2 regions of the Tepidibacillus sp. HK-1 genome follow, and region 2 is predicted to be linked to the other one. Evidence: riboswitches for the same ligand, from Rfam matches in the RefSeq annotation. Region 2 holds a riboswitch; the other holds the start of a gene.
What was found. A riboswitch is a leader RNA that binds a small molecule or an ion and turns the genes downstream of it on or off. The one in region 2 is predicted to bind cobalamin.
Positions count from the first base shown of each region.

Region 1 (16,218 bases), on a different contig from region 2:
GCATTAGCAAAAGAAGATAAAATTAGTGGTTGTGCGGTCGGGGCAGCAATGACAGGGATGAGGCCAATTTTAGAATGCGAAAAGAGTTGATTCCTTCTATTGAATAAATTAACGGAGTTGTTTGGTAAAAGACTTTCATTATGCAGCCATTGAGGTCGTTAATCTAGATAACATCAGATGAAAAAATTTAATATTGATAGGTATTTAAGCACTATTTAAATAAAAAGTCATCTTTTTATTGTTATCAATCGGATAAAGAGGATTTTAGAAGACCTGCTTGTACCACAAATTAGGAGAGAGGGTGAAATCGAGGTATAGATGAATACACCTTTTCTCACTGTTTTAAGAACTGAAAGGATAACGATTTCGGTCTACCACAGCTTTTAAGCCGTGGTATATTTCTGTTATGGTGGTATTGGAATGGCTTTTATTGTTTAATAAGAAGACAATAGGGACTCATAAAACTCCTCATTTATAAGGGAGAAGTCCCTTGTGCCACTTCTGTATCTCTCTCTGGAAAATTACAGGGTTACAATGTGTCCAAATAAATTCCAAAATATCCATAGTGATAACCAGCCTATATTTATGATAAAATTGTTAAAAAATTTTGAAAGGGGTGAGGGGGATGAAGGTAGAGGATGCTTTAAAGATTGGTGAACTGTCAAAAGGTGAAGTGATCACAGGGAGGGAAGGTCTTTCACGAAAGATTTTATCGATTGAGGTAATGGAAGTTCCTGAAGTTGGAAATTGGATAACGGAAGGAATTTTGATGTTGACAACGTTTTATTCGGTGAAGGATGATTTCGATAAGCAATATGACATATTAAAAACATTAATCGAAAAACGTGCTGCAGGTTTGGTTGTGAAATTGGGAAGGTTTCTTAATCATTTGCCCGAAGAAATGATTAAGTTAGCAGAAAAGAATGCTTTTCCAATCATATCAATTCCGAAAAATGTATCATATATAAATGTGCTAACCCCTTTGTATGAAAAGCTATATGAGGAAAAAGAAAGAGCTAAACAGAACTCTTTCAATCCTTTCCATGATTTTGTTATCGAGGATTATGCTATGGTGGTAGATGCGATTGAAAATTTATCAGAAATATTGGAAGCTCAAGTCTATATTGAGGATTGTGAAGGTCAATTACTTTACAGCTCAAAGACATTTTCATCAGATGGCTGGAGGAATTCCAATTTATTATTTTCTGCACCTTCCAACCCAAATTATAAGGAGCTAATAAAAGAATGGAAAAGCGATTTCCAGCACGGCTTATTAAGACGCGCGAAATTTTCGGATCAAAGGAATCGGCTGATCGTACCACTGTTATCAAAGAATGATATTTTTGCGTTTATACATCTTCCGTTTAAAGATCAATCTAAGTTTCAAGAGGTCAAACCCCAGCATGTGAAAAAGCTTAGTCGTAAACTCTCAGAAACAATTATAAGTGAGCAGTTAGATTTGCAAAAAGAACGGATCAAAGAAAAGGAAAAATTAGAGTCGTTTTTGGATAAGTATAATTCGGAAAATCCAAATGACAAATTTATCCTTTTGTACTTTTATACAAAATATAATGATAAACCTTCGATACAGTCTTCTCCGTTGTTAGACATCAATTGTTTAGTAAGAAAAAATATAAAAGAATGTGTGCAGTCCCTGTCTTGTGAAGAGAATATTTTATTCGAAAAACATAATCAATTTTTTTGCCTAATCCAATCTTCAGAAATCGAGCATCAGAACATGGTTTCCTATTTTAAAAGTGAATGTCAAAAATCAGTGCAAAATTCCTCTATTATAGATGTCAAAGTTTCTGTTAGTGCTCCTATTAGGAGTTTAAACGATTTTGATGTGAAAATAAAATCGGTCATGAAAATTATGGAAATTGGCCATAAAGTTCAACCAGATGAAAAAGTGTATACCTATGATAAATTAGGCATTTATGAGATTCTTATTAATTTGAGTACCAATCCAGCTGCTATGCTGTATGCGGATGAAGTGCTTTCACCCCTAACTAGTGGTGATGGAGAGCTTTTAGAGACTTTAATTGCCTTTTTAAAAGAGAACGGAAACGTATCGCGTACTGCTGAGACTTTATTTATTCATCGAAGAACGATGACTTATAGGCTTCAAAAAATTAAAGAACTGTTAAACATGCAGCTAGATGATCCAGAAAACCTTTTTATTTTGCGTTTTTGCTTGAAAATGAAAGAGTACATTTAAGTAGATTTTAAATTCATAAGTCCATTTAGTTTAATAGATAATGAAAGATTGATTCTGTTAAGAAATTTACTTTTGTCAGTCTAAATAGATTTCCCTAAGTAAGAGACGGAGGATATCCGTCTCAGGCTGTCTTGACAGCCTTTACTTATTTTGCTTATATTTTAGTGAATCACTGCGTTAATTTGATATATAGGAGTGAAAATTTTTAGGAGCTAAGTATTAGGCAGGCTACGGTTCTGCTTTCACCTAAAGGCTCGGCAATCGCCGAGTTTTTTTTAATTCCTCCTTCCATTTTATGAGAAAGGTGAAAATAGTGAGAAAAAAATCAAATAAAATCCTTCCCAACTTGTGCATGTGACGAAGTAATTAGAATTTTTATAATAATTTAAAAAGGGGGAATCACAATATGTTAGGAATTATTCGTGTTTTAACAACTAAAGAAGAGTCTGTTCTACAAGAACATGGAAATAAAATGAAGGAATATGCAGGGGTAGAATCAATTACAAAATGTATACAAGATCAACCTAATGGTATTTATAATAATGAATCTGAACAAATAGCCATTTCAAAAATAGTAGAATTGGCTAAAAAAATGGAAGAAGAGTTTAATGTCGATGCGATCACAATTAGCTGTGCGGCTGATCCAGCTATTGATGAGTCAAGAGCTGTTGTGAATGTTCCTGTTTTAGGTGCAGGAGTATGTGGAGCACATACAGCTTGTATGGTTGGAAATCGTGTTGGGATAATTGGTATCACAGATTTTATACCAGGCCGGATGCTAAAGGAACTTGGTGAACACTATCATTCACACGCTTATTCTGAAAAGTTAAGAAAGACTACGGATTTATTTAAAGAAGGTGCAAAAGAAGAATTATTAAAAGTAGCTCAAGGGTTAATTGATTCTGGAGCGGATGTCATTTTATTTGCTTGTACTGGATTTTCAACGATTCGCTTAAAGGATTATTTTGTTAAGCACTTATCTGTACCAGTCGTCGATTTAGTTGAAGCACAAGCAATTGCTTATCAATTGATTAGAAAGGAGACAAGGAATGAACCAAAAAACGTTTGATTTCTCGTTTATCATATTTTCAATAATCATCTCTATTTTTGGTGCAATCATCGGGATGCAGCTGATCACATCTCTTGGTATTACTCCGAACACATCCATTATTGGTGCTTTAATTGCGATGGTTATAGCCCGTATCCCGATGCAAATGTTCTATAAATACAAGTCCCTAGATAATCAGAATCTTGTTCAAACGACGATTTCTGCAGCCACGTTTGGTGCAGCTAATAGTCTTTTAATCCCTATTGGATTACCTTATGTTTTAGGGATGCCGGAGTTAATCATTCCTATGCTAATCGGAGCAGGGATTGCCTTATTTATTGATGCATTCATTTTATATAAAGTATTTGACTCTAAATTATTCGGTGCAGATGAAACATGGCCGCCAGGTGTTGCAACCGCTGAAGCCCTAAAAGCTGGAGATGAGGGTGGATCTAAAGCAAAGTACCTCGGTTTAGGAATTTTAGGTGGAATGGCTGGTTCTCATTTTGGTATTCCGATGTCCGCATTTGGTGTTGCATTTATCGGAAACATATGGGCATTATCAATGTTTGGAATTGGTTTGTTATTAAGAGGATATTCTGTTCAGCTGTTTGGTGTTGACTTAAATGAGTACTATATTCCACATGGAATGATGATTGGTGCAGGAGTTGTGGCATTGCTTCAATTTTTATTTACTCTTGCTAATTCTCGATCTAAAAAAGAAACTGATGTGGAAACAGATCATGAATACACACGAAATGAAAGTGATGTAAAACAAGGAATGGGAATTGGTTTCGTTCTTTATATTGCTGGGGCCCTACTTGTTGCTGTTATAGGAGGAATTATGGCTGAAATGCCTATCTGGCAGCTGTTATTATTTGTTTTATTTGCTGCGTTAGCTGCTCTTGTAAGTGAAATTATTGTAGGGATTGCGGCGATGCATTCAGGATGGTTTCCAGCATTTGCTGTTACGTTAATTTCACTAATCATCGGGATGATCATAGGGTTTCCGCCAGTCGCACTTGCCTTACTTACAGGTTATACAGCGGCAACAGGTCCTGCTTTTGCAGATATGGGGTATGATTTCAAAGCTGGTGTCATTATTAGACGAGGTGTTTCAAGTGCTCAAGAGCTTTTTGGACGCCGTCAGCAATTTAAGAGTGCAGCAATTGGTTTTGGGGTTGCGTTAGTAATGGTTGCTCTTTTTGCAGATTCTTTTTTCGCACAAGACTTAGTTCCTCCTGTAGATCGTGTTTATGCAGCGACAATTGAAGCTGGTATTTCAGGAAACGTAACAACGTTATTGTTATTGTGGGCGATTCCAGGAGCCATCATTCAATTAATTGGCGGACCAAAGAGGCAAATGGGAATTTTGTTAGCGACAGGTCTATTGATTTCATTCCCAATCGCAGGCTGGGCAGTAATCATTGGGGTTCTAATCCGTTTAATCGTACTAAAAGTTCGTGGTCCAGAGGCGGAAAAAACAATGTACACCACGGCAGCAGGATTTATTGCCGGAGATGCTATATATAGTTTCTTTACATCAATTTGGAAAGCTAGATAAAGAGGGGATCTAAATGACAAAAAAAATATTAACTAAAGATGATGCTAAGAAAGCAGTATATGGAGGTTGTATTCTAGGAGGCGGAGGCGGAGGATGGATTCATGATGGTCTTGAAAAGTCAGAATCTGCCTTTGAAATGGGCACTCCTAACCTGATTACAATCGATGAATTGCAAGACGATGACTACGTAGTGTGTGTGTCACTTGTCGGGGCACCTTCTGCAAAAGAACTATATGTTGACTCACAACAGCTAGTTGAAACGGTTCAACGTATGCAAAAAGAATTTCCGCATCCAATCAAAGCCATTATGACAAATGAAAATGGAGCTTCCACAACGATAAATGGCTGGCTACAGGCTGCTGGTACTGGCTTGCCGGTTATCGATGCGCCTTGTAACGGAAGGGCACATCCAACAGGATCAATGGGTTCTTTAAATTTAACTGAAGTGGATGGATACCTATCGGTTCAGGCATATTCAGGTGGAAAAAATGATAAAAAAGTGGAGGGGATTGTTTCAGCTTCCCTTGACAAAGCTTCAAATGCTGTCCGTTTTATGTCTGTAGAGGCTGGAGGTATGGTAGGGGTTTGCCGAAATCCAGTGCAAGTCGATTATGTGAAAAAAAATGCTGCAGTAGGTGGCATCACTCAGGCAATCGAACTTGGTGAAGTCTTCCTATCTGTACCTGAGGGTTCAGAGCGAATTGAAGCCGTTGCTTCATATCTGAAAGGCCGGGTTATTCATTCAGGAACGGTAAGTTCGTTTGAATTGAATGAAACAGGCGGATTTGATGTTGGAATTGTGAATATTGATGATTTAGAGCTTACTTTTTGGAATGAATACATGACTGCTGAGATGAATGGCGAGCGTAAGGGTACATTCCCAGATTTAATAATGACTTTTGATGCTAAAACAGGACGTCCATTAGTAAGCGCAGAAATTCAGGAAGGTCAAAGTATTGCGGTCATTTCAGTACCGAAAGAAAACCTGAAATTAAGCTCAACAATGTTTAATAAAAAGCTTCTAAAGTCAATTGAAACTATTATTCAGAAAAAGATTGTTTGAAGGAGAGAGATGTCATGTCACTGAAATATACAATGGAAGTAATGGAACTGTTGGATCATCCAAAAGCAAACGGAAAAATGGTTACCGATCTTTTTACAGATTTCTCAAATGTAGAGGCAACCTACGAAACTGTATCGGGTGATCGTGGGTCAACCGATTTTATAAAAATCGTTGTAAAAGGAACGGAAGGGAAATTAGCAGGTGGTAACGCCCCTTCCCTAGGAGTAGTGGGGCGTTTGGGTGGACTTGGAGCACGTCCCTCCCGAATTGGATTTGTTTCAGACGGCGATGGAGCTGCAGCCGCTGTCACAATAGCGTTAAAGCTTGCGAGCATGGCTGAAAAAGGAGATCGTCTACCAGGTGATGTCTATATCACGACACATATTTGTCCAGATGCTCCAACAGAGCCCCATGAACCAGTTGATTTTATGGGATCGCCAGTTGATATCCTTACCATGAATCAGTATGAAGTATTGCCAGAAATGGATGCCGTTTTATCCATTGATACAACAAAAGGAAATAAAGTCATTAACCATCGCGGGATTGCCCTATCTCCAACTGTAAAAGAAGGGTATGTGTTAAAGTTCAGTGATGATTTGCTACGAATCATGGAGATGTCTACTGGCGATTTACCTGTGACTTTTGCTGTAACGACTCAAGATATTACCCCTTATGGAAATAATGTTTATCATATAAATAGTATTTTGCAGCCTGCTGTTGCAACGGATGCACCAGTTGTTGGTCTTGCTATAACGGCTAAATCAGCTGTTCCAGGCTGTGGTACCGGTGCAAGTCATGAAGTGGATGTGGCACAAGCTGTTCGCTATAGCATTGAAGTAGCAAAAGAATTTACGCGTGGACAAATTGAATTCTACGATAAGCAAGAATTCAGCCATCTTGTGAAATTATATGGTTCAATGAAGAAGCTGCAAACTCTAGGAAGTGTTTCGTCATGACAAGAAAGTCAGTAGGTGTTTTGACGATCGGACAATCCCCACGAGAAGACGTAACTCCTTCTATTCGAGCTATTTTAGGGGATTCGATTGATATTAAAGAGGCAGGTGGACTTGATCGACTTGATGAGAACGAAATAAAGACTATTCATCCTGATGATCAAGAAATTACGTATATTTCAAAATTGAGAAATGGCCGATCTGTTAAGATTGGGAAATCGAAGCTTTTGCCATTATTACAAGACGAATTAACCAAACTTGAAGAGAAGGTATCTGCTGTTATTATGCTTTGTACAGGAGATTTTCCGACAATTCAGAGTAAGAAGCCGTTAATTTATCCTGATAAAATATTAAACCATACAGTCCAAGCAATCTTAAATAAGGGGAAGCTAGGAGTGATTGTTCCATTAGAGGAGCAACGAAATACTCTAACTAAAAAATGGGAAAATCCCAACCTGGAACTTTTCGTTGAAGTTGCATCTCCTTATGAAGAAAGTGATGTAAAAGGAGCTGCCCAAAAGCTAAAGGCCCAGGGAGCGGAGCTTATTGTTCTTGATTGTATGGGATATTCTGAAACTCATAAAAAAGATGCCATGGAGGGTAGCAACCTGCCAGTTCTTCTTCCGCGGACCTTAACTGCTCGTATTGCTGCAGAATATGTACAGTAGATTAGAGATCCGGTTTTCCGGGTCTTTTTTTTAGGGGAGAGGAATCAATAAATGCCAATCATTGCACTGTTTGTTTTAAGTCTTCTTTGGGGGTCTACTTTTTTTCTAACCAAATTATTGCTCATTGATTTTGAGCCGGTTTCAATCGTTTTTTATCGATGTTTATTTGGTATGTTGGGGCTTTTGCCATTTTTTCTATGGAAAAAAAAGAAAGAGGATTTTATTAGGCTTCCTATTCTTATTATGATTACCTTGATAAGTGCAGGTATTCCGTGGGTTTTCATGAGTTTTAGTTTACAAGGACTTGACACAACCGTTAGTGGAGTGTTGAATGCATCTGGTCCTGTAATTGGAACTATTTTGAGTATTGTAATCTTTAAAAAAATTATTCCTCGGCACGAGATTTGGAGCGTATTAATTGGATTTACTGGAATTTTTATAACAATCCTAGCGGGGATGAATGGAAATGGCCAATTCCACGTTGGGTCTGCAGCATTGCTTTTATTTGCTGTTTGTTTTTATTCGATGTCAGCTGTCTTCTCGTCTATGTATTTAAAGCATTGTTCTGTTTTTACTCTTTCTTTTACAACAATGGCGGTTGGTACTATTTATTCTGGTGTATTTATGCTGTTTATTGAGCCGATGAGTTTCAGAAATTTTGTAGATTGGAAACCTTTTTTATTGTTTCTTGCTATAGGTATGGTTAGTTCAGGATTCGGGAATATGATCTATTATTATTTAGTGAAATCAGGGGGTGCCCTATTCGCTCTATTAGTAACATATTTAATGCCGATAATGACAATTTTATTAGGGGTTCTTTTTCTTGGAGAAAATGTTAGCATCGGTATGGTGGTTGGATTGTTCTTTGTACTAACTAGTGTTTATTTGATGAATAAAAAAAAGGTGTATAAAAAAGGAGTGATAAAGGAATATGTTTCATAGTGTTGTTGCAAATATCATGTCAAACAACTTAGATGTTGCTAAAACGAGTTCAATATTAGTTTTAACAGATCATAGTACATCTTCTTTAGCCAAAAAGTTTAAAGATGCCTTAATAGCAAATGAGTGGAATGCAACTTTTTATGAGATGGAGGACAGAACAAAATCAGGTGAAGAGCCTCCAAGAGAAGCTGCTGATCAAATGCTGGAATATGATGTTGTTTTCTGCTTAACTAAGCATTCTTTAACACATACATTAGCTCGAAAAAATGCGAATATTCATGGAGTTAGTGTGATTACAATGCCAGGAATTACGGAGGACATGTTTTTGCATGGGGCAATGAAAGCCGATTACGGGCTGGTAGAAAAGGAAACAATGGAAATGACAGATAAATTGTCTCAAGCAGAAAGAGTAACGATTGAAACCGGAAGCGGGTATCGATTAAACATTTCCCTTTCTGGAAGAACAGGGGTCCCAAGTACAGGAGTTTTCAAAGGCAAAGCTGCTTCAGGCAATCTACCATCAGGAGAGGCTTATATTGCACCTGTTGAAGGGGCGGCTGAAGGGAAAATCGAAATTAATGGATCTATTGCTGGTATTGGGCTTTTAAATAAACCTGTTGTTTTAACACTTAAGCAAGGGAAGATTATTGAAGCCACCGGTGAACAAGGGGAAAAACTACTTTCTTTGCTAGGTGATGGAGACGGGAGATTACTATGTGAACTTGGAATCGGAACGAACCATGCTGCAAGAGTAACAGGAAATATATTAGAAGATGAGAAAGCTTATAATACGATTCATGTTGCGTTTGGCTCTAATCATACCTTCGGAGGGACGATAAAAACGAATGTCCATATTGACTGCGTGACGATTAACCCTAAAATTGAATGGGAATAAACGACTTAAATAGGTGACAGGATAGTAGAAGTAAAAGAGATAACTAAAATCTTTGAAGATAATTAATAATTAAATACCTTCGTTGGCACACTTCATTAAAGATATTACACACTCTCATCTTAGGGGCGGCATGATGTGATGGCTGCTCTATAAGGTTTTTCAAGAGGCTTGCTAACTAAATGCTAACATGGTGAAAAATTAAGAGGCTTCTCATTAGTTCACTTTATTTTTGGGAAGCCTCTTTTTGATTTTTTGAGTAAACATGAAGATATACATTCTTTGTAATTTGATAATCATTATGACCGAGCTGATTTACAATTTGCTCCAGAGTGTAACACCAGCCTCTACTAAGAGAGATGTATGCGTATGTCTCAATGATAAAATTTTTATTTAGCTAATCGAATCAATTTCATAATTATGAGCCATACGGGCTCAAGGCTTTTAAAAGCCGAAAAAGGAGTACCTCCCAAAATGTCGAATGAGTAAGTAACTACATAAACTCTAAGACTGGAGGAAGACTCCCCATGCCTTTTATAAGACAAGAAAGCCTATTTAGTATACAAGAATTATATGATTTAGAATCTACCCAACGATTTGCAGCTATCTTTTCAACGATTGACATTGATCCAATCTTGGCTGTGGTTGAGAAAAAATCAAGATTTGTAGACCAGTTGAGCTTAACTATGCAGCGATGATCTACGCTTTAATTGCCAGAATCACAGAACGTATTCCATTTATCAAAGATTTAGTAAAACGTCTCAAGAATGATATCGTCTTTCGCCTTGATTGTGGCTTTTTGGTTTCTGATTCTGTGCCATCTGAGGTCGCATTCTCAGTTATGATTTAACTCATCAAGGAATCGAACGCTTTAGAAAAAGTCTAAGAAGCTCTTCTTCAACAAGCAACTAGTGAAGGCTTTATTTCCGATGATATGGTAGTTATCGATTCAACCCATTTTGAAGCCCGTGATCAGGCGCCACCTAAATTCTGCAGGTCTGTCTTTCTTTAAAAGAAGGAATTATGAAATTGATTCCTTTAGGTAAAATTTCATTTAATAAGAATTCTTCTTCTGCAAAATTGGTTAAGTGGTGTCTTAATAATGGCAAAGAATATACATAATTACTGTTTTCCCTTTTTAAAAAATCTGTCTTTTTGTTTTCTACTTCTGATGTAAATGACCTGATAATTTGACTTGAACTGTTAAATATAAAAAAGCCTCCTTGTATATTTAAATAAAAAAATCCGCTCAATTTTGAGCGGATTGAACGATGGATAAAAAGGCAATTATAGAAAATATACCTGTTTATACAATCGTTCCATCCTCCCAACTCCCGAAGAAAATGAAACTTGAAAAGTAAGGCAGGTCTCCTGACTTGTGCTTCTTCCTACTTTGAATCCTTCCCGTACAAGAGCCATGAAGCATTCTTGCACAGTGGTTTTTACTCATTTCGTCCACACTTACAGTTGCGGGGACAGTTCTGGACTTTCACCAGATTCCCTTTTAAGTTTTAAAACACCTTACTTTTTTGCATAAAACACTATATATTGTTTTTTAAAAACGATTTTTTCTATATGTTGTATTCCTTGTTTGATATTAAATAACAAATTTTGCTTTTTTGCAATGATTATTTTTTATACAGTAACAAAATTAAAAATTTAGTTGACATGCTATCAGTCATGGGTTATATATAAAGTTAATAAAATTAAATATCGTTGGAAATAGGTTCCAAGTTATGCGATGATAACTTGGATTAAAAGGGAAGTCGGTGAAAATCCGACACGGTCCCGCCACTGTAACGAGGAGTCTGTATAAATCATTGCCACTGATTGAAAAATTGGGAAGGCCTTATACAGACGGTGAATCGAAGTCAGGAGACCTGCCTATTTTCAAAACACAAAACCCTACGGGAGATAGGGGAGTGTTTGTCGTTTCAGTGCCATATCAGCATTGATTACACATTAGAACACTTCAACGCTTTCCTTGTAAAACGAATAGAAGTGTTTTTCTTGTGAAATAGGTGATATGGTGGAGAATATTCACTAGAGCACATCAAGCACTTCTATCTTTAGGGTAGGGGTGCTTATTTTATTGGAGGGAGGAATTGATTTGCAAAATCGATCATTTAGTGTTGAGGTTTTGTTATTAACGATTTATTTTTTGTTCATTCCACAGTCTGCATATGCGATGCATATCATGGAAGGTTTTTTGCCGGTTAAATGGGCTGCTTTTTGGTGGGTACTTTCTACTCCGTTTTTCTTGTTTGGAGTGAAAAGGATTCGTATCGTTATCAAAGAAAATCCTCAGTTTAAATTACTACTTGGTGTAATAGGGGCGTTTACTTTTGCTTTATCTGCTCTAAAGCTACCATCAGTTACAGGGAGTAGTAGTCACATGACAGGTGTAGGATTAGGCGCGATCTTATTCGGTCCAGCGATCATGAGTGTAATTGGGGGAATTGTTTTACTTTTTCAGGCTCTTTTACTCGCCCATGGTGGAATTACCACTTTAGGTGCTAATCTTTTTTCGATGGCGATTACTGGGCCAATATTTGCTGTAGGTACGTATCATGTTTTTAAACGTTTGCTCCATAGAGATAAGCTTGCAATCTTTTTGGCAGCAAGTTTAGGGGATCTAATGACTTATGTTGTGACTTCACTTCAATTATCTCTAGCGTTTCCTTCACAAATTGGTGGAGTGATGGAATCATTTCAAAAATTTTTTACGATCTTTGCTGTTACTCAGGTGCCGTTAGCGATGATTGAAGGAATCATTACAGTTATTGTTATTCAACTTTTAAAGCAAAATCATCAGCAAGAACTGCAATTTCTTTTACAAAAAGAAAGGAGGTTTTTTACTTGGGGTAAATAAAAAAATACTACTTAGTGTATTCGTTTTGTTCCTTATTCTCTTTTTACAAAATTTTTTAGGAAATCTTGAATTTGCTGGGACGGATGATCAAGCACAAGGAGTAATTTCATCGATAGATCGAGATTATCAACCATGGATTACAAATTTGTTTTTTCAACCGAATGAGACAATGGAAAAGCTCCTTTTTTCCGTTCAAGCTATTTTAGGATTCGGTGTTCTCATTTATGGAATTGGTTTTTATCAAAGGAAGGATAAAAACAGGTGAGAAATTAAATGTTGAAAATTGATCAAATTGCGTATACCAATCGTTTCATTCGACTTGATCCTTTAATCAAATTGGCATTTGTGTTTGTAAGTTTTATTTTCTCTTTTTTGTTTCATTGGGTTGGCGATCTTATGATCTGGGTTATTACTGTCACGATCACTATTGGTTTTGCCAAAGTGCCATGGAAAGATTATCTAACATTATTGCTAGGGATGGGTCTTTTTCTAGGAGTAAGCCTAATTAGCATTATGGTATCCATTTCTCCATCACCAAAAATGATGTTGGGCTTTCTTTCCATCGGCCCTTATTTTATTGGTATTACGAAACAAGGAATAGAAACAGCAGGAACTATATTTTTTCAATCACTGTCTAACACGGCAAGTTTACTTTTTCTTATACTGACGACTCCTTTTCATGACTTAATAAAAGTAATGGAAAAATTGAAAATTCCTGTTGATCTTCTCGAAATTGCGAAGCTCATCTATCGTTTTCTATTTGTTTTGTTAGATACAGCCTATCAGATGAAAATGGCACAAACTTCACGGCTTGGCTATAAAAACTTTACTCGTTCACTTTATTCATTTTCAGCTTTATTATCACAACTTTTTATAAATTCTTTAGAGCGTTATCGAAAATGGGCGATCGGTTTAGAAAGCAGAGGAGTGATTGAAAGTTCTATTGTAGCTGATCAAGCTAATACCGAAGTATAAAAGGACGGAAAGCAGATGGAATCATCAATCATCGAATTGGAAAATGTATTATATCAATACCCGAATGGTACGGTAGCACTTGATCGCCTTACCTTAAAGATCTCGAATAGCAAAAAGGCGGCGCTAATTGGTCATAATGGCGCAGGGAAATCAACACTTTTAGGTCATATTAATGGCATTTTCCGACCAACAACAGGTAAAGTGATCGTCAATCAAAAAGAAATAAGGTATTCTCGTTTGGAATTAAATCGATTAAGAAGGAAGGTGGGGATTGTTTTTCAAGATCCAGAACAGCAACTCTTCTCGTCAAATGTTTGGGAGGATATAGCCTATGGACTCAAAAATTTGAACCTTCCCGATAAAATGATTCAAGAAAAAGTTCAGTTCATCATGGAATATTTACATATCACTCATTTAGTACAGAGGCCAATCCATTATCTTAGTTTAGGTGAGAAAAAATTAGTAGCCTTAGCTGGAGTCTTGGTGATGGAACCAGAGATTTTATTATTAGATGAACCTACAGCTTATCTTGAACCGAAGGCTATCGAACGATTGATCCAATTTTTAGAAGAAGAATCAAGCTCCAAGTTAATCCTTTTATCTACTCATGATTTGGAATTGGCTTATCAATGGGCCGATCATCTTATTGTTTTAAAAAATGGAAAAAAATTAAAAGAAGGAACACCTATGGAGATTTTTTCTGACGCAACAATATTAAGGGAATCTGGCTTAAAACCGCCAATTTTTTGGGAAATATACCAAGAGTTATTAAAACAGAAACGAATCGATTCTTCTATAAAACCACCAACTTCATCTACTGAATTATTATCTTTATTACATAACATCTGTAAATAAAAAGTGAAAGGAAATATGGACAAAATGGGAACGATTAGACATCTATTCATTGTTGGAATTGGACCTGGAAGTGCTGAATTAATGACAAAACAAGCACAACTTGCCATTGAAAAAAGTGAAGTTATTGTTGGGTATCGGACTTATATCGATCTTATCCAACCATATATACAGGGAAAAGAAGTGGTTGCCACAGGAATGACCAAAGAGATCGAAAGAGCAGAAATCGCGATTGATCTAGCAAAAAAGGGAAAGAAAGTAGCCGTTATCTCTAGCGGAGATGCCGGGGTATATGGAATGGCAGGGCTTATTTACGAAATGATCGCAGCAAGAGAGGAAAAAATATCTGTTCAAATTGAAGTCATCCCTGGTATATCAGCAGTCAACGCAGCTGCGGCTTTACTAGGAGCACCGCTTATGAATGATTATTGTACCATCAGTCTGAGCGACCTTTTAACACCATGGGAACAAATTGAAAAAAGAATTCGTCTGGCTGCAGATGCAGATTTTGTCATCGCCCTTTATAATCCAAAAAGTAAGAAAAGAATTCTATCGATCCAAAAAACGCAAGAAATTTTATTACAATACCGCTCGGTTGATACACCAGTAGGCATTGTGAAGAATGCGTATCGAGACGATCAAGAAGTCATCGTAACGACTTTAGGAGAAATGCTCCATCATGAGATGAATATGGTAACCACCATTATTATTGGCAGTTCGGACACTTTTAAATTTGATCAAAAAATCGTGACACCACGTGGTTATCAAAATAAATACAGTTTAACAGAACGCTAACAAAAAATGATAAATTTTGGGGGAGAAGAAATGGAAGCCATTTTATTTGTCGGGCATGGGAGTCGAGATTCAGAAGGAAATGAAGAAGTACTTCGTTTTACAGAAAAAGTAGCACAAAGAATCCGGGGAATAAAATCGGTACCGATTATTGAAACTTGTTTTTTAGAATTAACCACTCCCACAGTTTCTGAAGGAATGGATCAATGTATTCGTCAAGGGGCAACAAAAATCGCTCTCGTTCCTATTATTCTTTTTTCCGCTGGTCATGCTAAAATACATATTCCTAATGAGATTGATCAAGCAAAAGTGAAATATCCAGGTATCACTTTTACATACGGAAGGCCTATCGCGATTCATGAAGTAACATTACAAATTCTCACAGATCGTCTGAAAGAAATAGGTTTTCAAGGAGAAAGCGGGGAACAAAGAAAAGAGGAAGCCATTTTACTAGTGGGGAGGGGAAGTAGTGATCCCGATGCAAACAGCGATCTTTACAAAATCATGCGGTTATTATGGGAACGGATCCCAGTTAAGTGGGTGGAACCTGCTTTCATGGGAATAACAGAGCCGACGTTTACAGAAGGAATCGAAAGATGTATTGCGACAGGGGCAAAAAACATTTATATCTTACCTTTTTTCTTATTTACGGGGATATTGATCAAACGAATGGATCAAATGATCGAACATTATCAACAATTATATCCAAACCAAAAGATCAAAAGAGCTCCATATCTAGGGCTTGATCACAAATTAATCGATGTTCTCACTGACCGTGCCTTTGAAGCATTAGAGGGGAAACCAGCCCTTAATTGTGACCAATGTATGTACCGTATTAACTTCATCCATCATTCGCATCATGAACATCATCATGATCACCATGATCACGTACATCACCATAATGGTCATCATCACCATCATGAATAAGTGAACAAGAACCATAAGCAGAGGTTAGATAAAATGTTAGTATTAGCAGGAACAAAAGATGCAAGAGAACTAACTGCTTTTTTACTTCAACATAATAAGAAGGTATCCGTAAGTGTGGTCACAGAACAAGCTGCCCAAAAATATAAATCTCTAAACATCCCCATTAATATTGGAAGGTTAACGAAAGAACAAATGCTAGAAATGGTCCTTGCAAAGAAATTTAAGGCCATTATTGATGCGACACATCCTTATGCAGAACTCGTTTCAAAATATGCGATTGAAGTAGCAAAAGAAGTAAAAATACCTTATTTACGGTATGAGCGGCCGTCAACAGTTCTAAATGAGAACCAATACCTTCATTTCGTATCTTCCTATTTAGAAGCCATTGAATGGATCAGAGAAAAAAAAGGTGTTGTATTCGTAACTACAGGAATCAATAAAATTGATCGATT
Region 1 covers NZ_BDGM02000009.1:23,661-39,878, forward strand. Annotated here, with positions in the region: partial or broken gene BEN26_RS14275 (thiamine pyrophosphate-dependent enzyme) at 1-24, shown strand, start outside; gene BEN26_RS06185 (PucR family transcriptional regulator) at 626-2,218, shown strand; gene BEN26_RS06190 (aspartate/glutamate racemase family protein) at 2,625-3,287, shown strand; gene BEN26_RS06195 (OPT/YSL family transporter) at 3,268-4,830, shown strand; gene BEN26_RS06200 (S-methyl thiohydantoin desulfurase family protein) at 4,844-5,893, shown strand; gene BEN26_RS06205 (DUF1177 domain-containing protein) at 5,908-6,849, shown strand; gene BEN26_RS06210 (AroM family protein) at 6,846-7,514, shown strand; gene BEN26_RS06215 (DMT family transporter) at 7,566-8,456, shown strand; gene BEN26_RS06220 (aminopeptidase) at 8,446-9,351, shown strand; partial or broken gene BEN26_RS06225 (transposase) at 9,876-10,336, shown strand; cobalamin riboswitch at 10,693-10,887, opposite strand; cobalamin riboswitch at 11,056-11,250, shown strand; gene BEN26_RS06230 (energy-coupling factor ABC transporter permease) at 11,537-12,220, shown strand; gene BEN26_RS14280 (energy-coupling factor ABC transporter substrate-binding protein) at 12,225-12,485, shown strand; gene cbiQ (cobalt ECF transporter T component CbiQ) at 12,494-13,195, shown strand; gene BEN26_RS06245 (energy-coupling factor ABC transporter ATP-binding protein) at 13,211-14,050, shown strand; gene cobJ (precorrin-3B C(17)-methyltransferase) at 14,066-14,842, shown strand; gene BEN26_RS06255 (sirohydrochlorin chelatase) at 14,873-15,766, shown strand; gene cobK (precorrin-6A reductase) at 15,800-16,218, shown strand, end outside.
Region 1: another riboswitch for cobalamin. It lies ahead of BEN26_RS06230 (energy-coupling factor ABC transporter permease); the one in region 2 lies ahead of BEN26_RS00535 (hypothetical protein).

Region 2 (16,218 bases):
TATCCCTTCATCTGAAAAATAACTATACCATATTTATCCTGTTTTCTGCAAAAAAAAATATTAGAAATGAAAAGATAAGTTAATGTAAACTTTATCATAAAAAAGAAGGCTACTAATAAAGTAGTCTTCCTCTATGATTAGGCTTTTATTTCTATTGAAAATTAAAGTTTTTCTTGAACAGATTTTAGCTTTTGCTCCATCGATGCTTTTTTATCACGACGATCATCGATTTTGATTGAAGTAGATACTCTTAAGGCTCCCTTTTCAAAAGGAACCTCATGCATTCTTTGAATGACGGATAAAATATCCTGTAGCTCTCCTTCAATAATCGTGCTCATAGGAGTCAATTGATATTTAAGCGTTTCAGGTGCTTGCTCCAAAACCTTATGTACTTCCGCTACATAATGACTAACACTTGGTGTTCCAGTACCTAGTGGAGTAATCGTTACTTCAACAATCGCCATTAAGAACATCCCCTTTCTTTAATTTTGATTCCTTTATATCTATTTTATAAAAATTTTAAAACTGTTAGAATGATTAATTTGGTAGCAGAACCTGTGGAATTCCCAGTTCTGGATGTTTCACCATAATTGTTTTTGTTTGATAAACCTCTTCTATATGTTCTTTTCTCAGAACTTCAACAACTTTGCCGATTCTTTGTATATTTCCCTGTTTCATAAGCAATAACCGATCGCAATACTGTGCCGCCAGATTTAAATCATGTAATACCATGACCACGGTTAAGTCTTTTTCCTCCTGCCATTTCCTAACTAGTTGCAATACCAATACTTGATGACCGATATCTAAATAAGTGGTGGGTTCGTCCAAAAAAAGAATCTTAGGTTCCTGTACCATTGCGCGGGCTAAAGCCACTAATTGCCGTTCCCCACCAGATAAGGTTTGAATGAGACTGTTTCTTTTTTCCCAGAGATTCATCAAAATCAGCGCGTTTTTGATCACTTCATCATCTTTAGCAGAGAGATTAGCAAATGGTTTTAACCAAGGATATCTCCCCATGGCCACGACTTCATGTACAGTAAAAGGAAGAGGAGGGGTTCCTTCTTGGCCAACAAAAGCAATAATTTTTGCAAGTTCCTTCTTGCTGTAATGTTGAATAGATTTACCCTGTAAAAAAATATCGCCAGCAAATTTTGATAAAAGCCCACTCATCATTCGTAAAAGAGTGCTTTTTCCACTTCCATTAGGCCCAATGATTCCAAAACTTTCACCCAGTTTTATCTCAAAGGAAATCCCTGATAAAATTTCCTTTGTACCATATTTAAAAGATAAGCTTTGCAACTCAAAAATCTTCATTAATGTTCTCTCCTTATTCCCTTTCGAAGCAAATAAGCAAAAAAAGGTGCACCGATCATTGCTGTAACTACACCGATTGGAATTTCTCTTGAAGGAATAATTGTTCTAGCTATTGTATCAGCCCACAATAAAAACAACGCCCCTGCTAAAGTAGAAATAGGAAGCAAATTCCGATGGTTTGGTCCAGTTAATAAGCGAATAAGATGAGGGATAATCAGACCAACAAATCCGATGATACCAACAATCGATACTGCTGCTGCAGCAAGTAATGAAGCAACGGTTAAAATATAAAACTTTTTCTTCTCTACTTCGATCCCCAAATGTGTTGCAGCTTGTTCACCTAAAGCCAATATATTTAATTCTCGGTATTGCGTGCCTAAATACAATAAACCAACTAGAAAATAAGGCAAAAGGATCCTTACATCTATCCAATCATGGTTGGCTAAACTTCCCATCATCCAAAAGATAATCGATTGCATTTTTTCACCAGACAACGCAATTAAAAAAGTTAATATTGCTCCCGAAAAAGCTTGAATAACAACCCCAGCTAAAATTAGTATCTCATTTGAACGAATATGCTGGGTTGAGGTTAATAAAATGACTAGGCCTAGTGAGATAATCGCTCCAATAAAAGCAAAAAGGGGAAGGCTGAATTGACCAAGGAATCCGATTTGATGTCCAAATAATATGGTCATTGCTGCTCCTAGTGCAGCCCCAGACGAAACACCCAGTATATATGGATCTGCTAAAGGGTTACGTAAAACCCCTTGGAATGCAACTCCAGCAATAGATAACATTGCTCCAACTAACAGGCTTAAGAAAACTCTTGGTAATCGTAAATTCCATACGATAGATTCTTGGCCAATTGACCAATTAGGCTCTAAATTTAAAAATGGTAGATGATTAAGTAGTATTCGCACGGTTAAGTTAGGTGGTACAGAAACAGAACCGATCATTAAACTTAAGATCATGGAAAACATGAGTAGGAGAATAAGCCCTCCAACCCATAAAAGGATTTTTTTATTCATGTTCATATCATAACCAACTCTAGCAAATCTGGATATAATGCATTGACAATACTTTCTAGGCCATCAATAATGCGATGTGCTCCTAAAACGATGCCGAGAGCAAATAAAGTTTCAGTCTGTGTACCTGAATCATCAGTAATCGTTGAAGGATAATTTGTGATGCTAGATACTGAGTTGGCTGGAGTTTGTACTTCAGGTTGCTTTGATGATACATCATTCGCAATTCCACATCCTGACAACCAGACAAGACTTTTTTTCAACATGCTCTTCTCTCCTTCTTTTTTTTGCATGTCGAGGAATAAAAATCCACAAAAGTACCCTACCATTAAAAAAACCTTTTTTATCCTAAGGACAAAAAAGGTTGTATGTATGGTGCTGAAAAACGTTATGAAGAATTTACGTTTTCTCGGCGCCTTCCTTTTCCTCGAAGGATAAGCTTCCTCTATGAATAGGCAGGTCTCCTGGCTTATGGCAATGCAATTTCGCACCTTCCCATCTTAATGACAGTGGCATCACACGAAATGCTTCCAATTTACAGTGGCGGGACCGCGTCGGGATTTCACCGAACTTCCCTTTTCATCTTTTAAGTCATGACTTAAAAGAACCTATTCATACATGCTATTCAATTATGTGTTCTATTATACATCATTTCAAGCATTGAACAAGTCCTTAAATTTAGTTCTAATCGTATTTTATTCGTTCATCAATGTTGCTTGTTTAGAAATCGAATTAGCTCTTAACGTAAAAATATAAACCCCGATAATCACTGTTACTGTTCCAATCAGCTGTACAAAAGTAATATGTTCACCTAAGAAAAAGTATGCAAAGAAAGCAGTAAAGATCGGATTAAAATTAAGAAACATCCCTGATTTTGTCCCTCCAACCTTTTGTACCCCTATATTCCAAAAGACCATTCCTAACACTGTTGCACCTATACTAACATAAGCAGTAGCCAACCAAAAAGAAAAATTCGGATCGATCACATAAAATGTGAACAAATTAAAAGGTAACAAAGTAAGAACTCCAAATATGCCTGCCCATAAAGTAGACATTAAAGGTGAAACCTGATGCATCACTTTTCTACCTACTACAGAATAAAGTCCCCAAGAACCAACTGCAGCTAACATGAATAAATCGCCTGTGTTGAAATGAAATCTTAAAAGTTTTTGCCATTCTCCTTCAGATATGACAATGAAAACACCTAGTAATGAAAGAGTCATTCCTAAAATTTGGCGCCTAATCATCGTTTCCTTTAGTAAGAAAAAGGAGGCAATGGCAATTGCAATAGGATTTAAAGCAGAGATTAATCCAACATTATCAGCAGTTGTCCTCTCAAGGGCAAGAAACATAAAGATATTAAAAAGGTCAACGCCCGTTATCCCCATTAAAAAGAGTAGAAAAAAACTCTTTCTAGGGGGAATAAACTGTTTTTCTTTAAACCAAACGATTGGAAATAAAAATAAAACTGCAATCAACCAGCGTATCGAAGTTAGCGTGATAAAAGAAGCGTGGCCAACCAGAAATTTCCCTGCAACAAAATTACCTGCCCAAAGCAAACTTGTTAATAATAATAAAGAATAGTACAACTGTTGCATCTCCTGTCCCTATCTCCTAAGAAAGTGTATGATCATACATTACACCATTTTTAAAGAATTTTAAATACTGGAATATTAAGAATGTGAGCTGTATCACATCATAATCCATCAATCTCATGTATCCTAATTAGAGTATATAAAAGGAGGAAGGAACATGGATCAAAAATTTACAAGTATTTAAAACCGATTCGATCAAATGTTTTCTTAACTTCTTCACCGTTTTTATCCTTCTAACCCTTCTTCCTTCCACTTCGATAAAACTCATTAAATAACTTCATCAGTGCTCTTTTTTCTATTCTTGAAACATACGAACGGGAAATGCCTAGTTCTTTGGCGATCTCCCTTTGGGTGCGTTCGTTTCCATCTATCAATCCAAACCGTCCAATGATCACTTCTTTTTCTCGATCATCCAAAATATGAAGAAAGTTATAGATTTTGCTTTTTTCAATTTTTAATTGTACTTCATCAATGACATCATCCAATTCCGTTCCTAGTACATCTATCAGGGTAATTTCATTTCCTTCTTTATCCGTACCAATTGGATCATGCAAGGAGACGTCTTTCTTGGTTTTCTTTAATGAACGTAGGTGCATGAGAATTTCGTTTTCAATACAACGAGCTGCATATGTAGCCAATTTTGTGCCTTTATTAGCTTGATAACTTTCAATACCTTTAATCAGTCCAATCGTTCCAATCGAGATTAAATCTTCTGTGTCCTCTCCAGTATTCTCGAACTTCTTTACAACATGGGCCACCAGTCGCAAATTATGTTCGATCAATTTGTTTCTTGCTTGCTGATCCCCCCTTAGTAATAAGGTGATTTGGTTTTCTTCATCCTTCTCACTCAGTGGTTGAGGAAAAGCATTATTTTTAACATAAGAAACAAATAAAGTTAACTCTTTAAGCAGTAGTGCAAGTGCGGTAAATAAGCCAGACACATTGTCACCTCCTAGGCATCGAAAAGGAAAACTATTATAGTATATGCAGCAAAGGAGAGTTACCGTGCCTGTACCATAAAACTTTTATACTTCACAATATTGTTTTTTTCTGAAAAATCTATAAAAATAAGAATATTTTGTATTATAATATAATTATACAAATACTAAAAAATTAAATGGGGGAGCATAAAATGAGTATTTTTTTGAAGGTTTGGCGTTTGATGTGGCAATATCATGACCAGATGAAACAATTGCTTCGCTTAAAGCCTTTATTTGCAACAGATGGTATGATCTTAGAAAGTCAAAAAGAAAGTAAGGTTCATTCGATATTTCTTTTTGCTGAGCAAACTGCTGAAGCACAAGAATATCCTTCTTCGAGTTCAAAGCATTCCTACTCTGAACAAGAACCTGAAGACCAGCGTGACAAATATTCTACAAGACAAAAGATTGGTTTATTTTTAGGACCACTATTATTTTTACTTACTTTATTATTTCCTACATTAGAAGACCTTACTAATGAAGGGCAGTCTGTAGCTGCCGTTGCATTATGGATGGCAACTTGGTGGATTACAGAAGCAGTACCCATTCCACTGACTTCGTTATTACCCATTCTTTTATTTCCGGCAACAGGTGCTGTAAGTTCCAAGGCTGCTACTGCTCCTTATGCTAATGATCTCATTTATCTTTATTTAGGCGGATTCTTATTAGCAATTGCTATTGAACAATGGAATTTACACCGTCGTATTGCTCTACATGTTATTAAAATGTTTGGCAAAAATCTAGATGGATTAGTTCTAGGATTTATGGTAGCTACTGGTTTTCTATCGATGTGGATTTCTAATACAGCTACATCGATGATGATGCTTCCCATTGGTTTAGCGGTTATTTATCAAATCGCAGATCTATTTAAAGAAAAGCAGATCAATATTAACACTGAACAGGGTAAATTCCCATTAGGCACTGCACTGATGTTAGGGATTGCTTATAGTGCTTCGATTGGTGGTGTGGCAACGATTATTGGTACACCGCCTAATACAGTCCTAGTCGCTTTTATTAATGAAACTTATGATAAACAAATTTCCTTTGGCCAGTGGATGGTATTTGGGGTTCCCATTGCCGTGGTAAGTTTGCTCTTTACATGGTGGTATTTAACGAAGATCGCCTTTAAAACGCAAATTAAGTCTCTACCTGGTGGTATTGAAGTCATTAATAACGAAATTCGGAAACTTGGAAGGATGTCAAAGCAGGAAAAACAAGTCTTGGTGATTTTCTCATTAACAGCTTTTCTTTGGATCATTCGAACGTTTGCTATTGATTGGTTTAAATCGATAGATATTCATACGTTTGATAAAATTAACGATACAACGATAGCCATGTTTGCTGCCATTCTTTTATTCATGATCCCTGTCAGTTTAAAAAACAACCAATTTTTATTAAGTATTGATGCTTTTAAAAAGGTACCATGGGGGATTTTACTTCTATTTGGTGGTGGACTATCGCTAGCAGATGCGATGGCTGATACAGGTTTAGCTGAATGGATTGCTTTAAAACTTCAAGCACTAGAAAATGTTCCAGCCCTTGTTTTGATGTTAGCGGTGACCACCCTAGTGATTTTCTTAACAGAAATGACCTCGAATACCGCAACAGCAACCATGATGATGCCAGTTATGGCCGCTTTAGCAATGGCAATGCATGCTCATCCATATGGTTTCCTAATAACTGCAGCCGTAGCAGCAAGCTTTGCATTTATGTTACCAGTGGCGACTCCACCAAATGCCATTGTTTTTGGAACAGGATATATTACAATCCCCCAAATGGCAAAAGCTGGTTTTTGGCTAAATATCTTTGGAGTTCTTCTTATAACCTTGTTAGCCTATTATTACATCCCAGTCGTATGGAATTTTGATCCGAATGTTTTACCTGATTGGGCAGTTTTTCAACCTAAATAGAATAGGTTTGTATATTCCAACGCGCTCCGTTGTCCGTGTATTTCTATGAATAAAAAATAAGGTAAGAAATACACTCCCAAAAGTCACTACTTATGGAATATACAAACCCCCAATGATAAGGGGGAAGAAAGTTATACTTTCCCTATAAAAATTGGGTCGTAAAAACGGCCCTTTTTATTTTTAATCCTCATAATCGGCTAGATCGTCCATAATCCCCATAAACACTTGCTTGGCTAATGGTTTTGAAGTAGAAACATTTTTTACTGCTACCGCGACCGCGTATTTGGGACTTTCAACAGGCCCATAACCGATAAACCATTGATTATTTTTGGTTTTATCTGTTTCTGCTGTTCCTGATTTACCTGCCAATTTCCATTTTGCTTGTCTTAAAATTTTCCCTGTCCCTTCCTCGACGACTTTTTCCATCATCTTTCTCATTTCCTCATAAGTCCTTGGACTTCCTACTTTTTCTTCGTTCTTATGAATAGAGAATTGATAATAATCTGCTCCATTTTTATATACGACTTTTTCTACTAATCGTGGCTGGTACACTTCCCCATCGTTTAAAACGGTAACTACCAAATTAGCCGCAGCTAGTGGTGAGATTCTTACATCCTGTTGGCCAATAGCTGTCCTTAATATGGAGCCAAGATCTTTTTTATTTGTATTCTCATGAAATACCCGATTCTTTTGTTCATTATCGATTTGTTGAAAGGATTCATTGTTAAAAAAACGGCCTCTCCAACCAACTTGCCCAACCAATCCTAACTTATCTGCATATTCCTCTATTTTTTCAGGGCCTAACCATTCTGCTACCTTTCCGAAAATAAAATTGATCGAATCGGCATAACCATCAGAAAAAGTCATTTCTTCTGAATCTTGGTCAACAGAGAAATGGTAAAAATCATATTCGCCTTGATAAGCAAATTTCTCTTGCGGTGTAACAACACCTTCTTCTAATCCAGCAATCGCTACAACGGTTTTAAAAATGGAACCTGGCTCAATGACTTGTACAGCTTTGTTGTTCCAATCCGTTGATGTAGGGTTCACTCGGTCTAATTGGAAATCTGGTGCACTTGCCATGGCTAATATGTCGGCATTTTTCGCATCTAACACGACAACACTTCCATCTTCAATCCCATATTTTCTTAATTCTTTTTCTGCGAAAGATTGAACCTCTTTATCGATTGTTGTGACTAATGATAAAGGGTAATAAGGATCTTCTGGTATCTGGTATTTTGAAGCTAGTCCATTTAATGGTTTTCTTTGATTGTCTACAAAATAGGCAATCTTTGATTCACCCACTCCCATCAACAACTCCTGAAAAGACTTTTGTAGTCCGGAACGACCGATTAAACTATCTTTTTTTAATATCCCTCGTTTCAAAAAGTCCTGATACGTTTCATTTTCTAAAATCTCTTTTGGAGCCTGACCTAAGAACCCAATGACATGCTTTGCAAGGACTTGTTCAGCATCTTGAAAGGTATAAGTCGTTGCTAAGATGCCAGGCATATTTAATGCCTCTATTTTCTTTTGTTGTTCAAAGGTGATTTCAATTGGATTTCCATCAATATCCAAATAGTTAGGTGATTTCATTTTACTCATTTTGTTGGTTAGAAAAGTTAAATTGAGGTTAAGGATGTCCGCTAATGTTTTGATATTTTCAGTATTGATCTCCTGCTTGATAAAAGGAAAAATAATCACAGTCCTGATTTCTTTTTGTCCTAATAAAGATTGTTGATTCCGATCATAAATGTTTCCTCGCCCATTGGACAAAATAAATTCTTGTTTTCTTTGGCGTATTGAGTTTGTGATCAAATCAATATGATGTGATGAAAAATCTCGAGTTGCAATGATTTGAATCCAAGATAATCTACCTAGTAATGCAACCCATAACATAGATAGTAAAATGAGAACTTGAAACATTCTTCGTTTATTTCTTGAAGGGTGAGCCATAATTATCCTCCACTTTTGGCAATATTATTACCATTTTTGCCAGATTCTCAGGAGGATAAACGAAAAGAAGCCATTAGCTACACGAGCTTGGCTTCTCTTTCTTGAAGAATCGTTTTTATTTTGGTTACCAAAAGATCGATCGCAACTTTATTTTTACCCCCTTCGGGGATAATGATATCTGCATATCGTTTTGTCGGCTCAATAAATTGTAAATGCATCGGTCTGACGACAGATAGATATTGGTCAATGACGGATTCGATAGTTCTTCCGCGTTCACGAATATCCCTAACCATTCTTCTAATAATTCTTACATCAGCATCTGTATCAACAAATATTTTAATATCCATTAAATCTCTTAGCCTTTTATCCTCTAATACCAGAATCCCTTCTAAGATTATCACATCCTTAGGTAGGACTCGATTGGTTTCAGCTTTTCGGTTATGAATTGAGAAATCGTATATCGGTTTTTGTATAGGTTGATAATTGAGCAATCTGTTAATGTGTTCAATAAACAAATCATTGTCAAAAGCAAAAGGGTGATCGTAATTGGTTTTTACCCTTTCTTCAAACGATAAATGAGATTGGTCTTTATAATAGGCATCTTGCTCAATCATAAGAACTTTCTGATCAGGGAAACTCTTGATAATGCGCCTGGCAACAGTCGTCTTTCCTGATCCCGTTCCACCGGCCACTCCGATTACAACGGGTCTTTGCATAAATCAATTCTCCTTCCGCATCATATCATAAGGGTAAACGGGCTGATCTACTTTTACCTTCACAATTTGAAGTGGGTGTCTTGCTGCATCTAGTAGATTGCCTTCTTCATCTTCTATCTGTTCAATTTTTTGTATAAATTTGGTATTCGAACCAAAGAACTCTACTTCTTGACCTACCATAAAATTATTTCTTTGTTGAATCGTTGCTATGCCTGTTGTTTGGTCATAGTCTAAAACCAAACCAACAAAATCGTATTTTCGCATTTTAGGCTCATTCCCATAAATTTGATCCTCTTGATTTGGGGTGGTGTAATAAAATGCTTTTGTAAGTGGCCTGTGGCTTGCTTTTTCAATTTCGTCCAACCAAGCAGGATTAAAGGTATAATTTTGTGGATCTTCAAAATAAGCATCAATCGCTTGACGATAAGCATTCACCACTGTTGCTACATAGTGGACACTTTTCATTCTTCCTTCAATTTTAAGAGAATCTACACCAGTTTCTATCATATCTGGAATCGATTCGATCATGCATAAGTCTTTTGAACTCATCGTGTAGGAATCATCTTCTGGATTAAATAATGGAATTTCCTGTTTATTATCCACCGAATCATTGTCCATCATACCATCTTCAAATAAATCATATTTCCAGCGACAAGATTGGGCACATCCCCCACGGTTAGCATCCCGGCTTGTCATATGATTGGACAATACGCATCGTCCCGAATAAGAAATACACATCGCACCATGTATAAATGCTTCAATTTCTACATCTACATGCTGTTTAATTTCGCGAATTTCTTTTAAGGAAACTTCACGAGCCAAAACGACACGAGCAATTCCTTCTTCCTTCCAAAACTTTACAGATTTCCAGTTTGTTGTCGAAGCCTGAGTACTTAAATGTATTTCTAAACCTGGTGCGATTTGTTTTGCCGTTTGTATGATCGATGGGTCAGCAACGATTATCGCATCAATACCAATATTTTCTAATGTTTTTAAATAGCTCTCAAGTCCCTTTAAATCATCATTATGAGCAATAATGTTTGTCGCAACAAATACTTTGGCACCGCGTTGATGAGCAAAGTTAACCCCTTTTTCCATATCCTCAAAGGTAAAGTTTCCGGCTTTTGCTCTTAAACCAAATTGTTGTCCACCAATATATACAGCATCTGCGCCGTAGCGAACCGCAAATTCAAGTTTTTCCAAATTACCTGCTGGAGCAAGGAGCTCTGGTTTTTTTATTGCAATTTGAGGTTGCATGATCGTACTCATTTGTTGTTTCCCCTCTTTCTATACCATTTTAATAATACTGCTCTTTGAAATAAAATCCAGTAGATAATGGTCTTTGATCTGTTTGTAATTTTTCGACCTCTTCAATCGATACGGATGTCGACTTATTTTCTACATATTCGTCAATAGCCTTTCGATAAAGAGCCGTTACTTTAACTAGATAATCGGTTGTCTTTAAGAGCCCTTCAATCTTTAAGCTATCGATTCCACCATCAATAAATAAACCTAAATGTTCAATCATACAAATATCATCACAGCTCATGATATGCGTACCATGTAGATCCTCGAACACTGGATATTGCTCATCAGGTCGTTTATGCTCTCTTAAAAATAAATTACTTTCCTTTGAAGTATCTTTCTTTTTCTCAGAACCTGTATAATTCAAATAACTTGATACCAATTCTCGTTTCGAATGGAAGATACAGGTCATCCCATGAATTTGCACCTGGACTTCCATATTGACGTGTTGTTTGATCGCAATCACTTCTTGTAAAGAAAGCTCTCTAGCTAAAATAGCTCTTGTAGCCCCCTTGCTTGCCCAATAATTTGCCGTTTCATAGCTGGTAGAAGTGGTTTCCGTATTCCAATGCAAGGCTAAGTCAGGTGCCACCTCTTTTACAGTCATTAGTACAGCAGGATCACCAAAAACAATAGCATCTACTTCTATTTCAGAAAGTTTTATTATATAATCCTCTAGACCTATAAGAGCCTGATTATGAAAAAGAGCGTTCATTGAAACATAGATCTTCACATTTTGATTATGAGCGATCTCCACCGCTTGTTGGATCATCTCTAAAGAAAAATCCCCAGGAAGTCTTAATCCATAGGCTTCTCCACCTATATTAATAGCATCAGCTCCTGCTTGGATTAACTGTTGCAATTCATCAAGATCCTTTGCGGTCACTAACAGTTCTGGTTTTTTGATCGTTTGCATCTCATTTATTCCTCCGTTTTATAACATACTGCCAATCCATCACCAATGGGAATAAACGATGTGGATAGTTTGGGAAAAGTAGCAATAAAATCATTAAAGTCGCGAATCTTTCTTAACATTGGTTTTGTTTCAGCGATTGTTGGATCAGCCACATATCCTCTAAAAAGGACATTATCAAAAACAAAAACTCCCCCCACCTTTAATAACGGAAAGGTTAAATGGAAAAATTCCTTATACTTCCCTTTTGCGGCATCGATAAAAATAAAATCTGCCTGTGGCAAAGTTGGTATGACTTGTATGGCTTCTCCCTCATGTAGGATAATCTGTTTATCTAACTTCATTTGTCGAAAATGCTCTCGAGCCTTGGCCGCCATGCTCGCTTTTCTTTCAATCGTGTGAATGGTTGCATCTGGCGCCGCTTGAGCTAACCAAATCGTAGAAAAACCAATCGCCGTCCCAACTTCTATAATGGTCTTAGGTTTAATCATTTGCAGAAAAAGCTGAATTAAACGGATGCTTGGAACCTGAATAATCGGGATTTCTTGCGCTAATCCTTCTTGTTGTATCTTGTAAAGGAGTGGATCTTCAATCGGCATTAATTGAGTCAGGTACTGTTCCACTTCCTCATTTATAAAACTCATTGGATGTTTTCACCTCTAATTTTTCACACTACGTTCTATATAATAACATATTGATAGTGTTAATTTGAATAAGTTTATTTATTTTATTTTCTTGATCTCGCATCATTTTTTTGGTGTTCTGCAAACGTCTTGGAAAAATAATGTTCACCTGTGTTATCTTTTTTGGTTACATAAAAATAATAAGGATTATTGGTTGGAGAAACAGCTGCTTCAATCGATTTTATTCCTGGATTACTAATTGGTCCAGGAGGTAAACCAGGATAGATATACGTGTTGTATGGGTTATCGATCTTCAGGTCATTATAAGTTAAACGTTCTTTTTGTTTGCCTAAAATATATTGAATAGTAGCATCAACTTGTAGATTCCAATGATCGTTTAAACGATTGTATAGAACCCCTGCAACAATAGGTCTCTCTTTATCTACGACGACTTCCCTTTCGATAATTGAAGCAAGTGTGATAATTTGACCCATATCCATTTTTCTTTTCTTTATCGTTGTTGTCCATTCAGGTTTCCACTCTTTTTTAAATTGCTCCAACATTACTTTAATAATTTCTTCTTCTGTGGCTCCTTTTTTTACTTCATAGGTTTTTGGAAATAAGTATCCCTCTAATTTATATTTGACATCTGGATTACTTGGGATCTGTTTAAAAAAATCATCTGCTACAGATCCTATTTTTGCCAATTGTAAAAATTTTTCCTTATTGATGATTCCTTGTTCTGATAAATTAGCAGCAATCTGCTCAACGGTATAGCCTTCAGGAACAGTGAAACGAACAATATCTAGAATAGCATTTCCTTCAACAAGAGCTTGTACGATTTCCTTTAATGACATATTATTAGACAATTCATATTTTCCCGCCTTAAGCCCAGGGGCTTCCCCAGTATACCTTACATACCATCTAAAAAAGAACTCACTTTTAATTAACTGATTTTCCTTAAGAATTTTGGCTATTTGGTTAGGATGACTTCCTTTTGGGATCTCGATCACTCGTTGATTAGCTTGAGCGTTAGGTTGAACAGGCTGTAATTGAGAATTGATGTAACCGATTAAAAAGATGCCAATTACCAATACGAAGCCAACGATTGAAATGCCCCATTTTCTATTCATATCAGGTTTCTCCTCCATTTTGCAATCGTTCATACATCTATTAACCTTATAAAATTAGCATAATTAAGATAAAAAAACAATGAGAGAGGAAAAATATCCCTCTCTCATTTCTTTAATCTTCGTGAAAAGTTAACTCATCAAATAATTCAGCAGCTTCTTCCCACTCATCATCATCTTCAATATATTCTAGTTCAAGCTTACCATTTTCATCTTTAACGACCTTTAGCACTTCGATATCCCCTTTTTCATCATCTGGGGATTGAAAGAAAGCATAATGAGTATTATCCACGATCAATTCTAAAAGTAATTGAAAAACATGTTCTTGGTCGTTTTCGTCATAAAGAGTTATTTCAGAACCAAGTTGTTCTTTTAATAGATGTACTTCCTTTGCTTTTCCACTTTTCATCTTATACGCCTCCGCTATACATTAAATTCATGGTCAAGAGTGTTAAATACCTCTTCAACAAGATCCCACTCTTCTTCATCCTGTATCGTAAACAATGTCATATCTTCTCCATTTTCTTCATAGCGAAAAGCATAAACCTCTGCTTCTTCTTCATCATCTGGGATATCAGTAGGAACGACTAGGATATAGTGTTTATCCTCGACATCAAATTGATAAAGGATCTCGAATTTTTCCTCATTTCCATCCTCATCAGGAATAAAAATAAACTCTCTATCATCCACTTCTTTGTTCATCATTTTCACCTCTTAAGATCTAAATAGCCTTGTAATATAAGCATAGCTGCCATTTTGTCAATCACTTGTTTTCTCTTTTTTCGACTTACATCTGCTTCAATTAAAGTTCTTTCCGCTGATACAGTCGTTAGACGTTCATCCCAAAAACGAATCGGTAATTGAAAAGTTTGTTGTAAAATCTCTGCAAATTCTTTAATCATTTCTGCCCTTGGTCCTAAACTGCCATTCATATTCTTAGGAAGTCCTACCACAATTTCCTCTACTTGATATTCGCTAATGATTTGTTGCAAACGGGTGATATCTCGTTCCAAACTTGTTCGGCGAAGAACCTCTACCCCTTGGGCAGTCCAACCTAATTCATCGCTCATAGCAATACCTATCGTTTTTTCGCCAACATCTAAACCCATGATTCTCATATTTTACCTCTAATGTTAGAAATGATCAAATTTAAAAGGGGGACATGATCCCCCATATGCTTATTCATGGTGTTGCTTTAGGTACGATTTTACTAATTCCTCGATGAGTTCATCCCGTTCCACTTTTCTGATGAGATTCCTTGCATTATTATGTCTAGGAATGTAGGCAGGGTCACCAGATAATAGGTACCCAACGATTTGATTAATTGGATTGTACCCTTTTTCTTTCAATGATTCATGAACGAGAAATAAGACTTCTCTAGCCTCAATCTCCACATCATCCGATCTAACATTAAATTTCATGGTATGATCCATCGAGTTCATCAACAACACCTCTTTCGATTTTACAAAATAGATCTCTATTTCTATTATAATTTTATTGTAACCGATTTTATATATTCAGTCACGTAATTCAATGCTTCTTGTAATTTTTCTGGATCTTTTCCACCTGCTTGCGCCATGTCAGGTCGGCCACCGCCGCCGCCACCTACTATACTTGCTAGTTCTTTAATCAATTGACCTGCATGGAAGCCTTTTTTCACCAAGTCATCACTTATAGAACCAACAAGGTTTACCTTATCATCTTGGACAGAAGCAAGAACCAAAATACCTGAGACTATTTTTGTTCTTAAATCATCAAGGAGATTTCGCAAGCTCTTCATATCCATTGGCCATACATTAACCCGTAATAATTGAATACCATCGATGTTTTCTAACCGGTCTGCTAGGTTTTTGGATTCAATATGACTTAGTTTTGCTTTTAAAGATTCATTTTCCTTCTGAAGTTCTTTAATTGTAAGCTGTAACCCTTCTACTTTTTGTGGTACATCAGATAGAGTTGATTTTAACTCTTTTGCTAATGATTTTAAAGTGGCTAATTGCCCATTTAAATATTCATATGCGTATTTACCTGTCACTGCTTCAATACGTCTAATGCCTGCCCCAATACTACTTTCAGAAATAATTTTTAATAAGCCGATTTCTGCAGAATTGTTTACATGGCAGCCACCACATAATTCCAGACTATAATCCCCTACTTGGACAACACGTACAACTTCGCCGTATTTTTCACCAAATAATGCCATAGCCCCCATTTCTTTAGCCTCTTGGATAGGTTTAATCATCACATTTACACCTTGGTTAGCCCAGATTTGTTGATTAACCTTTTGTTCTACTTCAGCTAATTCTTTCTCAGAAATAGCTCCAAAATGGGAAAAGTCAAAACGCAAACGATCTGCTGCAACCAAAGATCCAGCCTGATTCACATGTCCACCAAGGATATCTTTCAATGCTTGGTGTAATAAATGAGTTGCTGTATGGTTTTTTACGATACTCCTTCTAGCTTCGCGATCAATTTCTGCTAAAACTTGATCACCTGTTTTAAATGAGCCTTTGACAACTTCCACATGATGAAGGTGCTGGCCATTTGGAGCTTTTATTACATCGAGTACTTTCATCAATTCCCCATTTTTACCTTTGATCAGACCTTGATCAGCAATCTGACCACCGCTTTCTGCATAAAAAGGAGTTTTTGTAAGTAACACTTGTGCTTTTTGGTTTTCCGTTACAAAATCCACAAGTTGATCTTGGACAAGCAGATGACTTATTATTGTATCATTCACTACCCATTCAT
Region 2 covers NZ_BDGM02000001.1:92,018-108,235, reverse strand. Annotated here, with positions in the region: gene BEN26_RS00550 (MTH1187 family thiamine-binding protein) at 162-464, opposite strand; gene BEN26_RS00545 (ABC transporter ATP-binding protein) at 538-1,314, opposite strand; gene BEN26_RS00540 (FecCD family ABC transporter permease) at 1,314-2,342, opposite strand; gene BEN26_RS00535 (hypothetical protein) at 2,345-2,668, opposite strand; cobalamin riboswitch at 2,777-2,966, opposite strand; gene BEN26_RS00530 (DMT family transporter) at 3,035-3,937, opposite strand; gene sigK (RNA polymerase sporulation sigma factor SigK) at 4,168-4,875, opposite strand; gene BEN26_RS00520 (SLC13 family permease) at 5,067-6,824, shown strand; gene BEN26_RS00515 (peptidoglycan D,D-transpeptidase FtsI family protein) at 7,005-8,780, opposite strand; gene udk (uridine kinase) at 8,858-9,496, opposite strand; gene BEN26_RS00505 (peptidase U32 family protein) at 9,500-10,765, opposite strand; gene BEN26_RS00500 (peptidase U32 family protein) at 10,794-11,708, opposite strand; gene BEN26_RS00495 (O-methyltransferase) at 11,723-12,358, opposite strand; gene mltG (endolytic transglycosylase MltG) at 12,442-13,470, opposite strand; gene BEN26_RS00485 (DUF1292 domain-containing protein) at 13,583-13,876, opposite strand; gene BEN26_RS00480 (DUF1292 domain-containing protein) at 13,891-14,172, opposite strand; gene ruvX (Holliday junction resolvase RuvX) at 14,175-14,585, opposite strand; gene BEN26_RS00470 (IreB family regulatory phosphoprotein) at 14,646-14,909, opposite strand; gene alaS (alanine--tRNA ligase) at 14,954-16,218, opposite strand, start outside.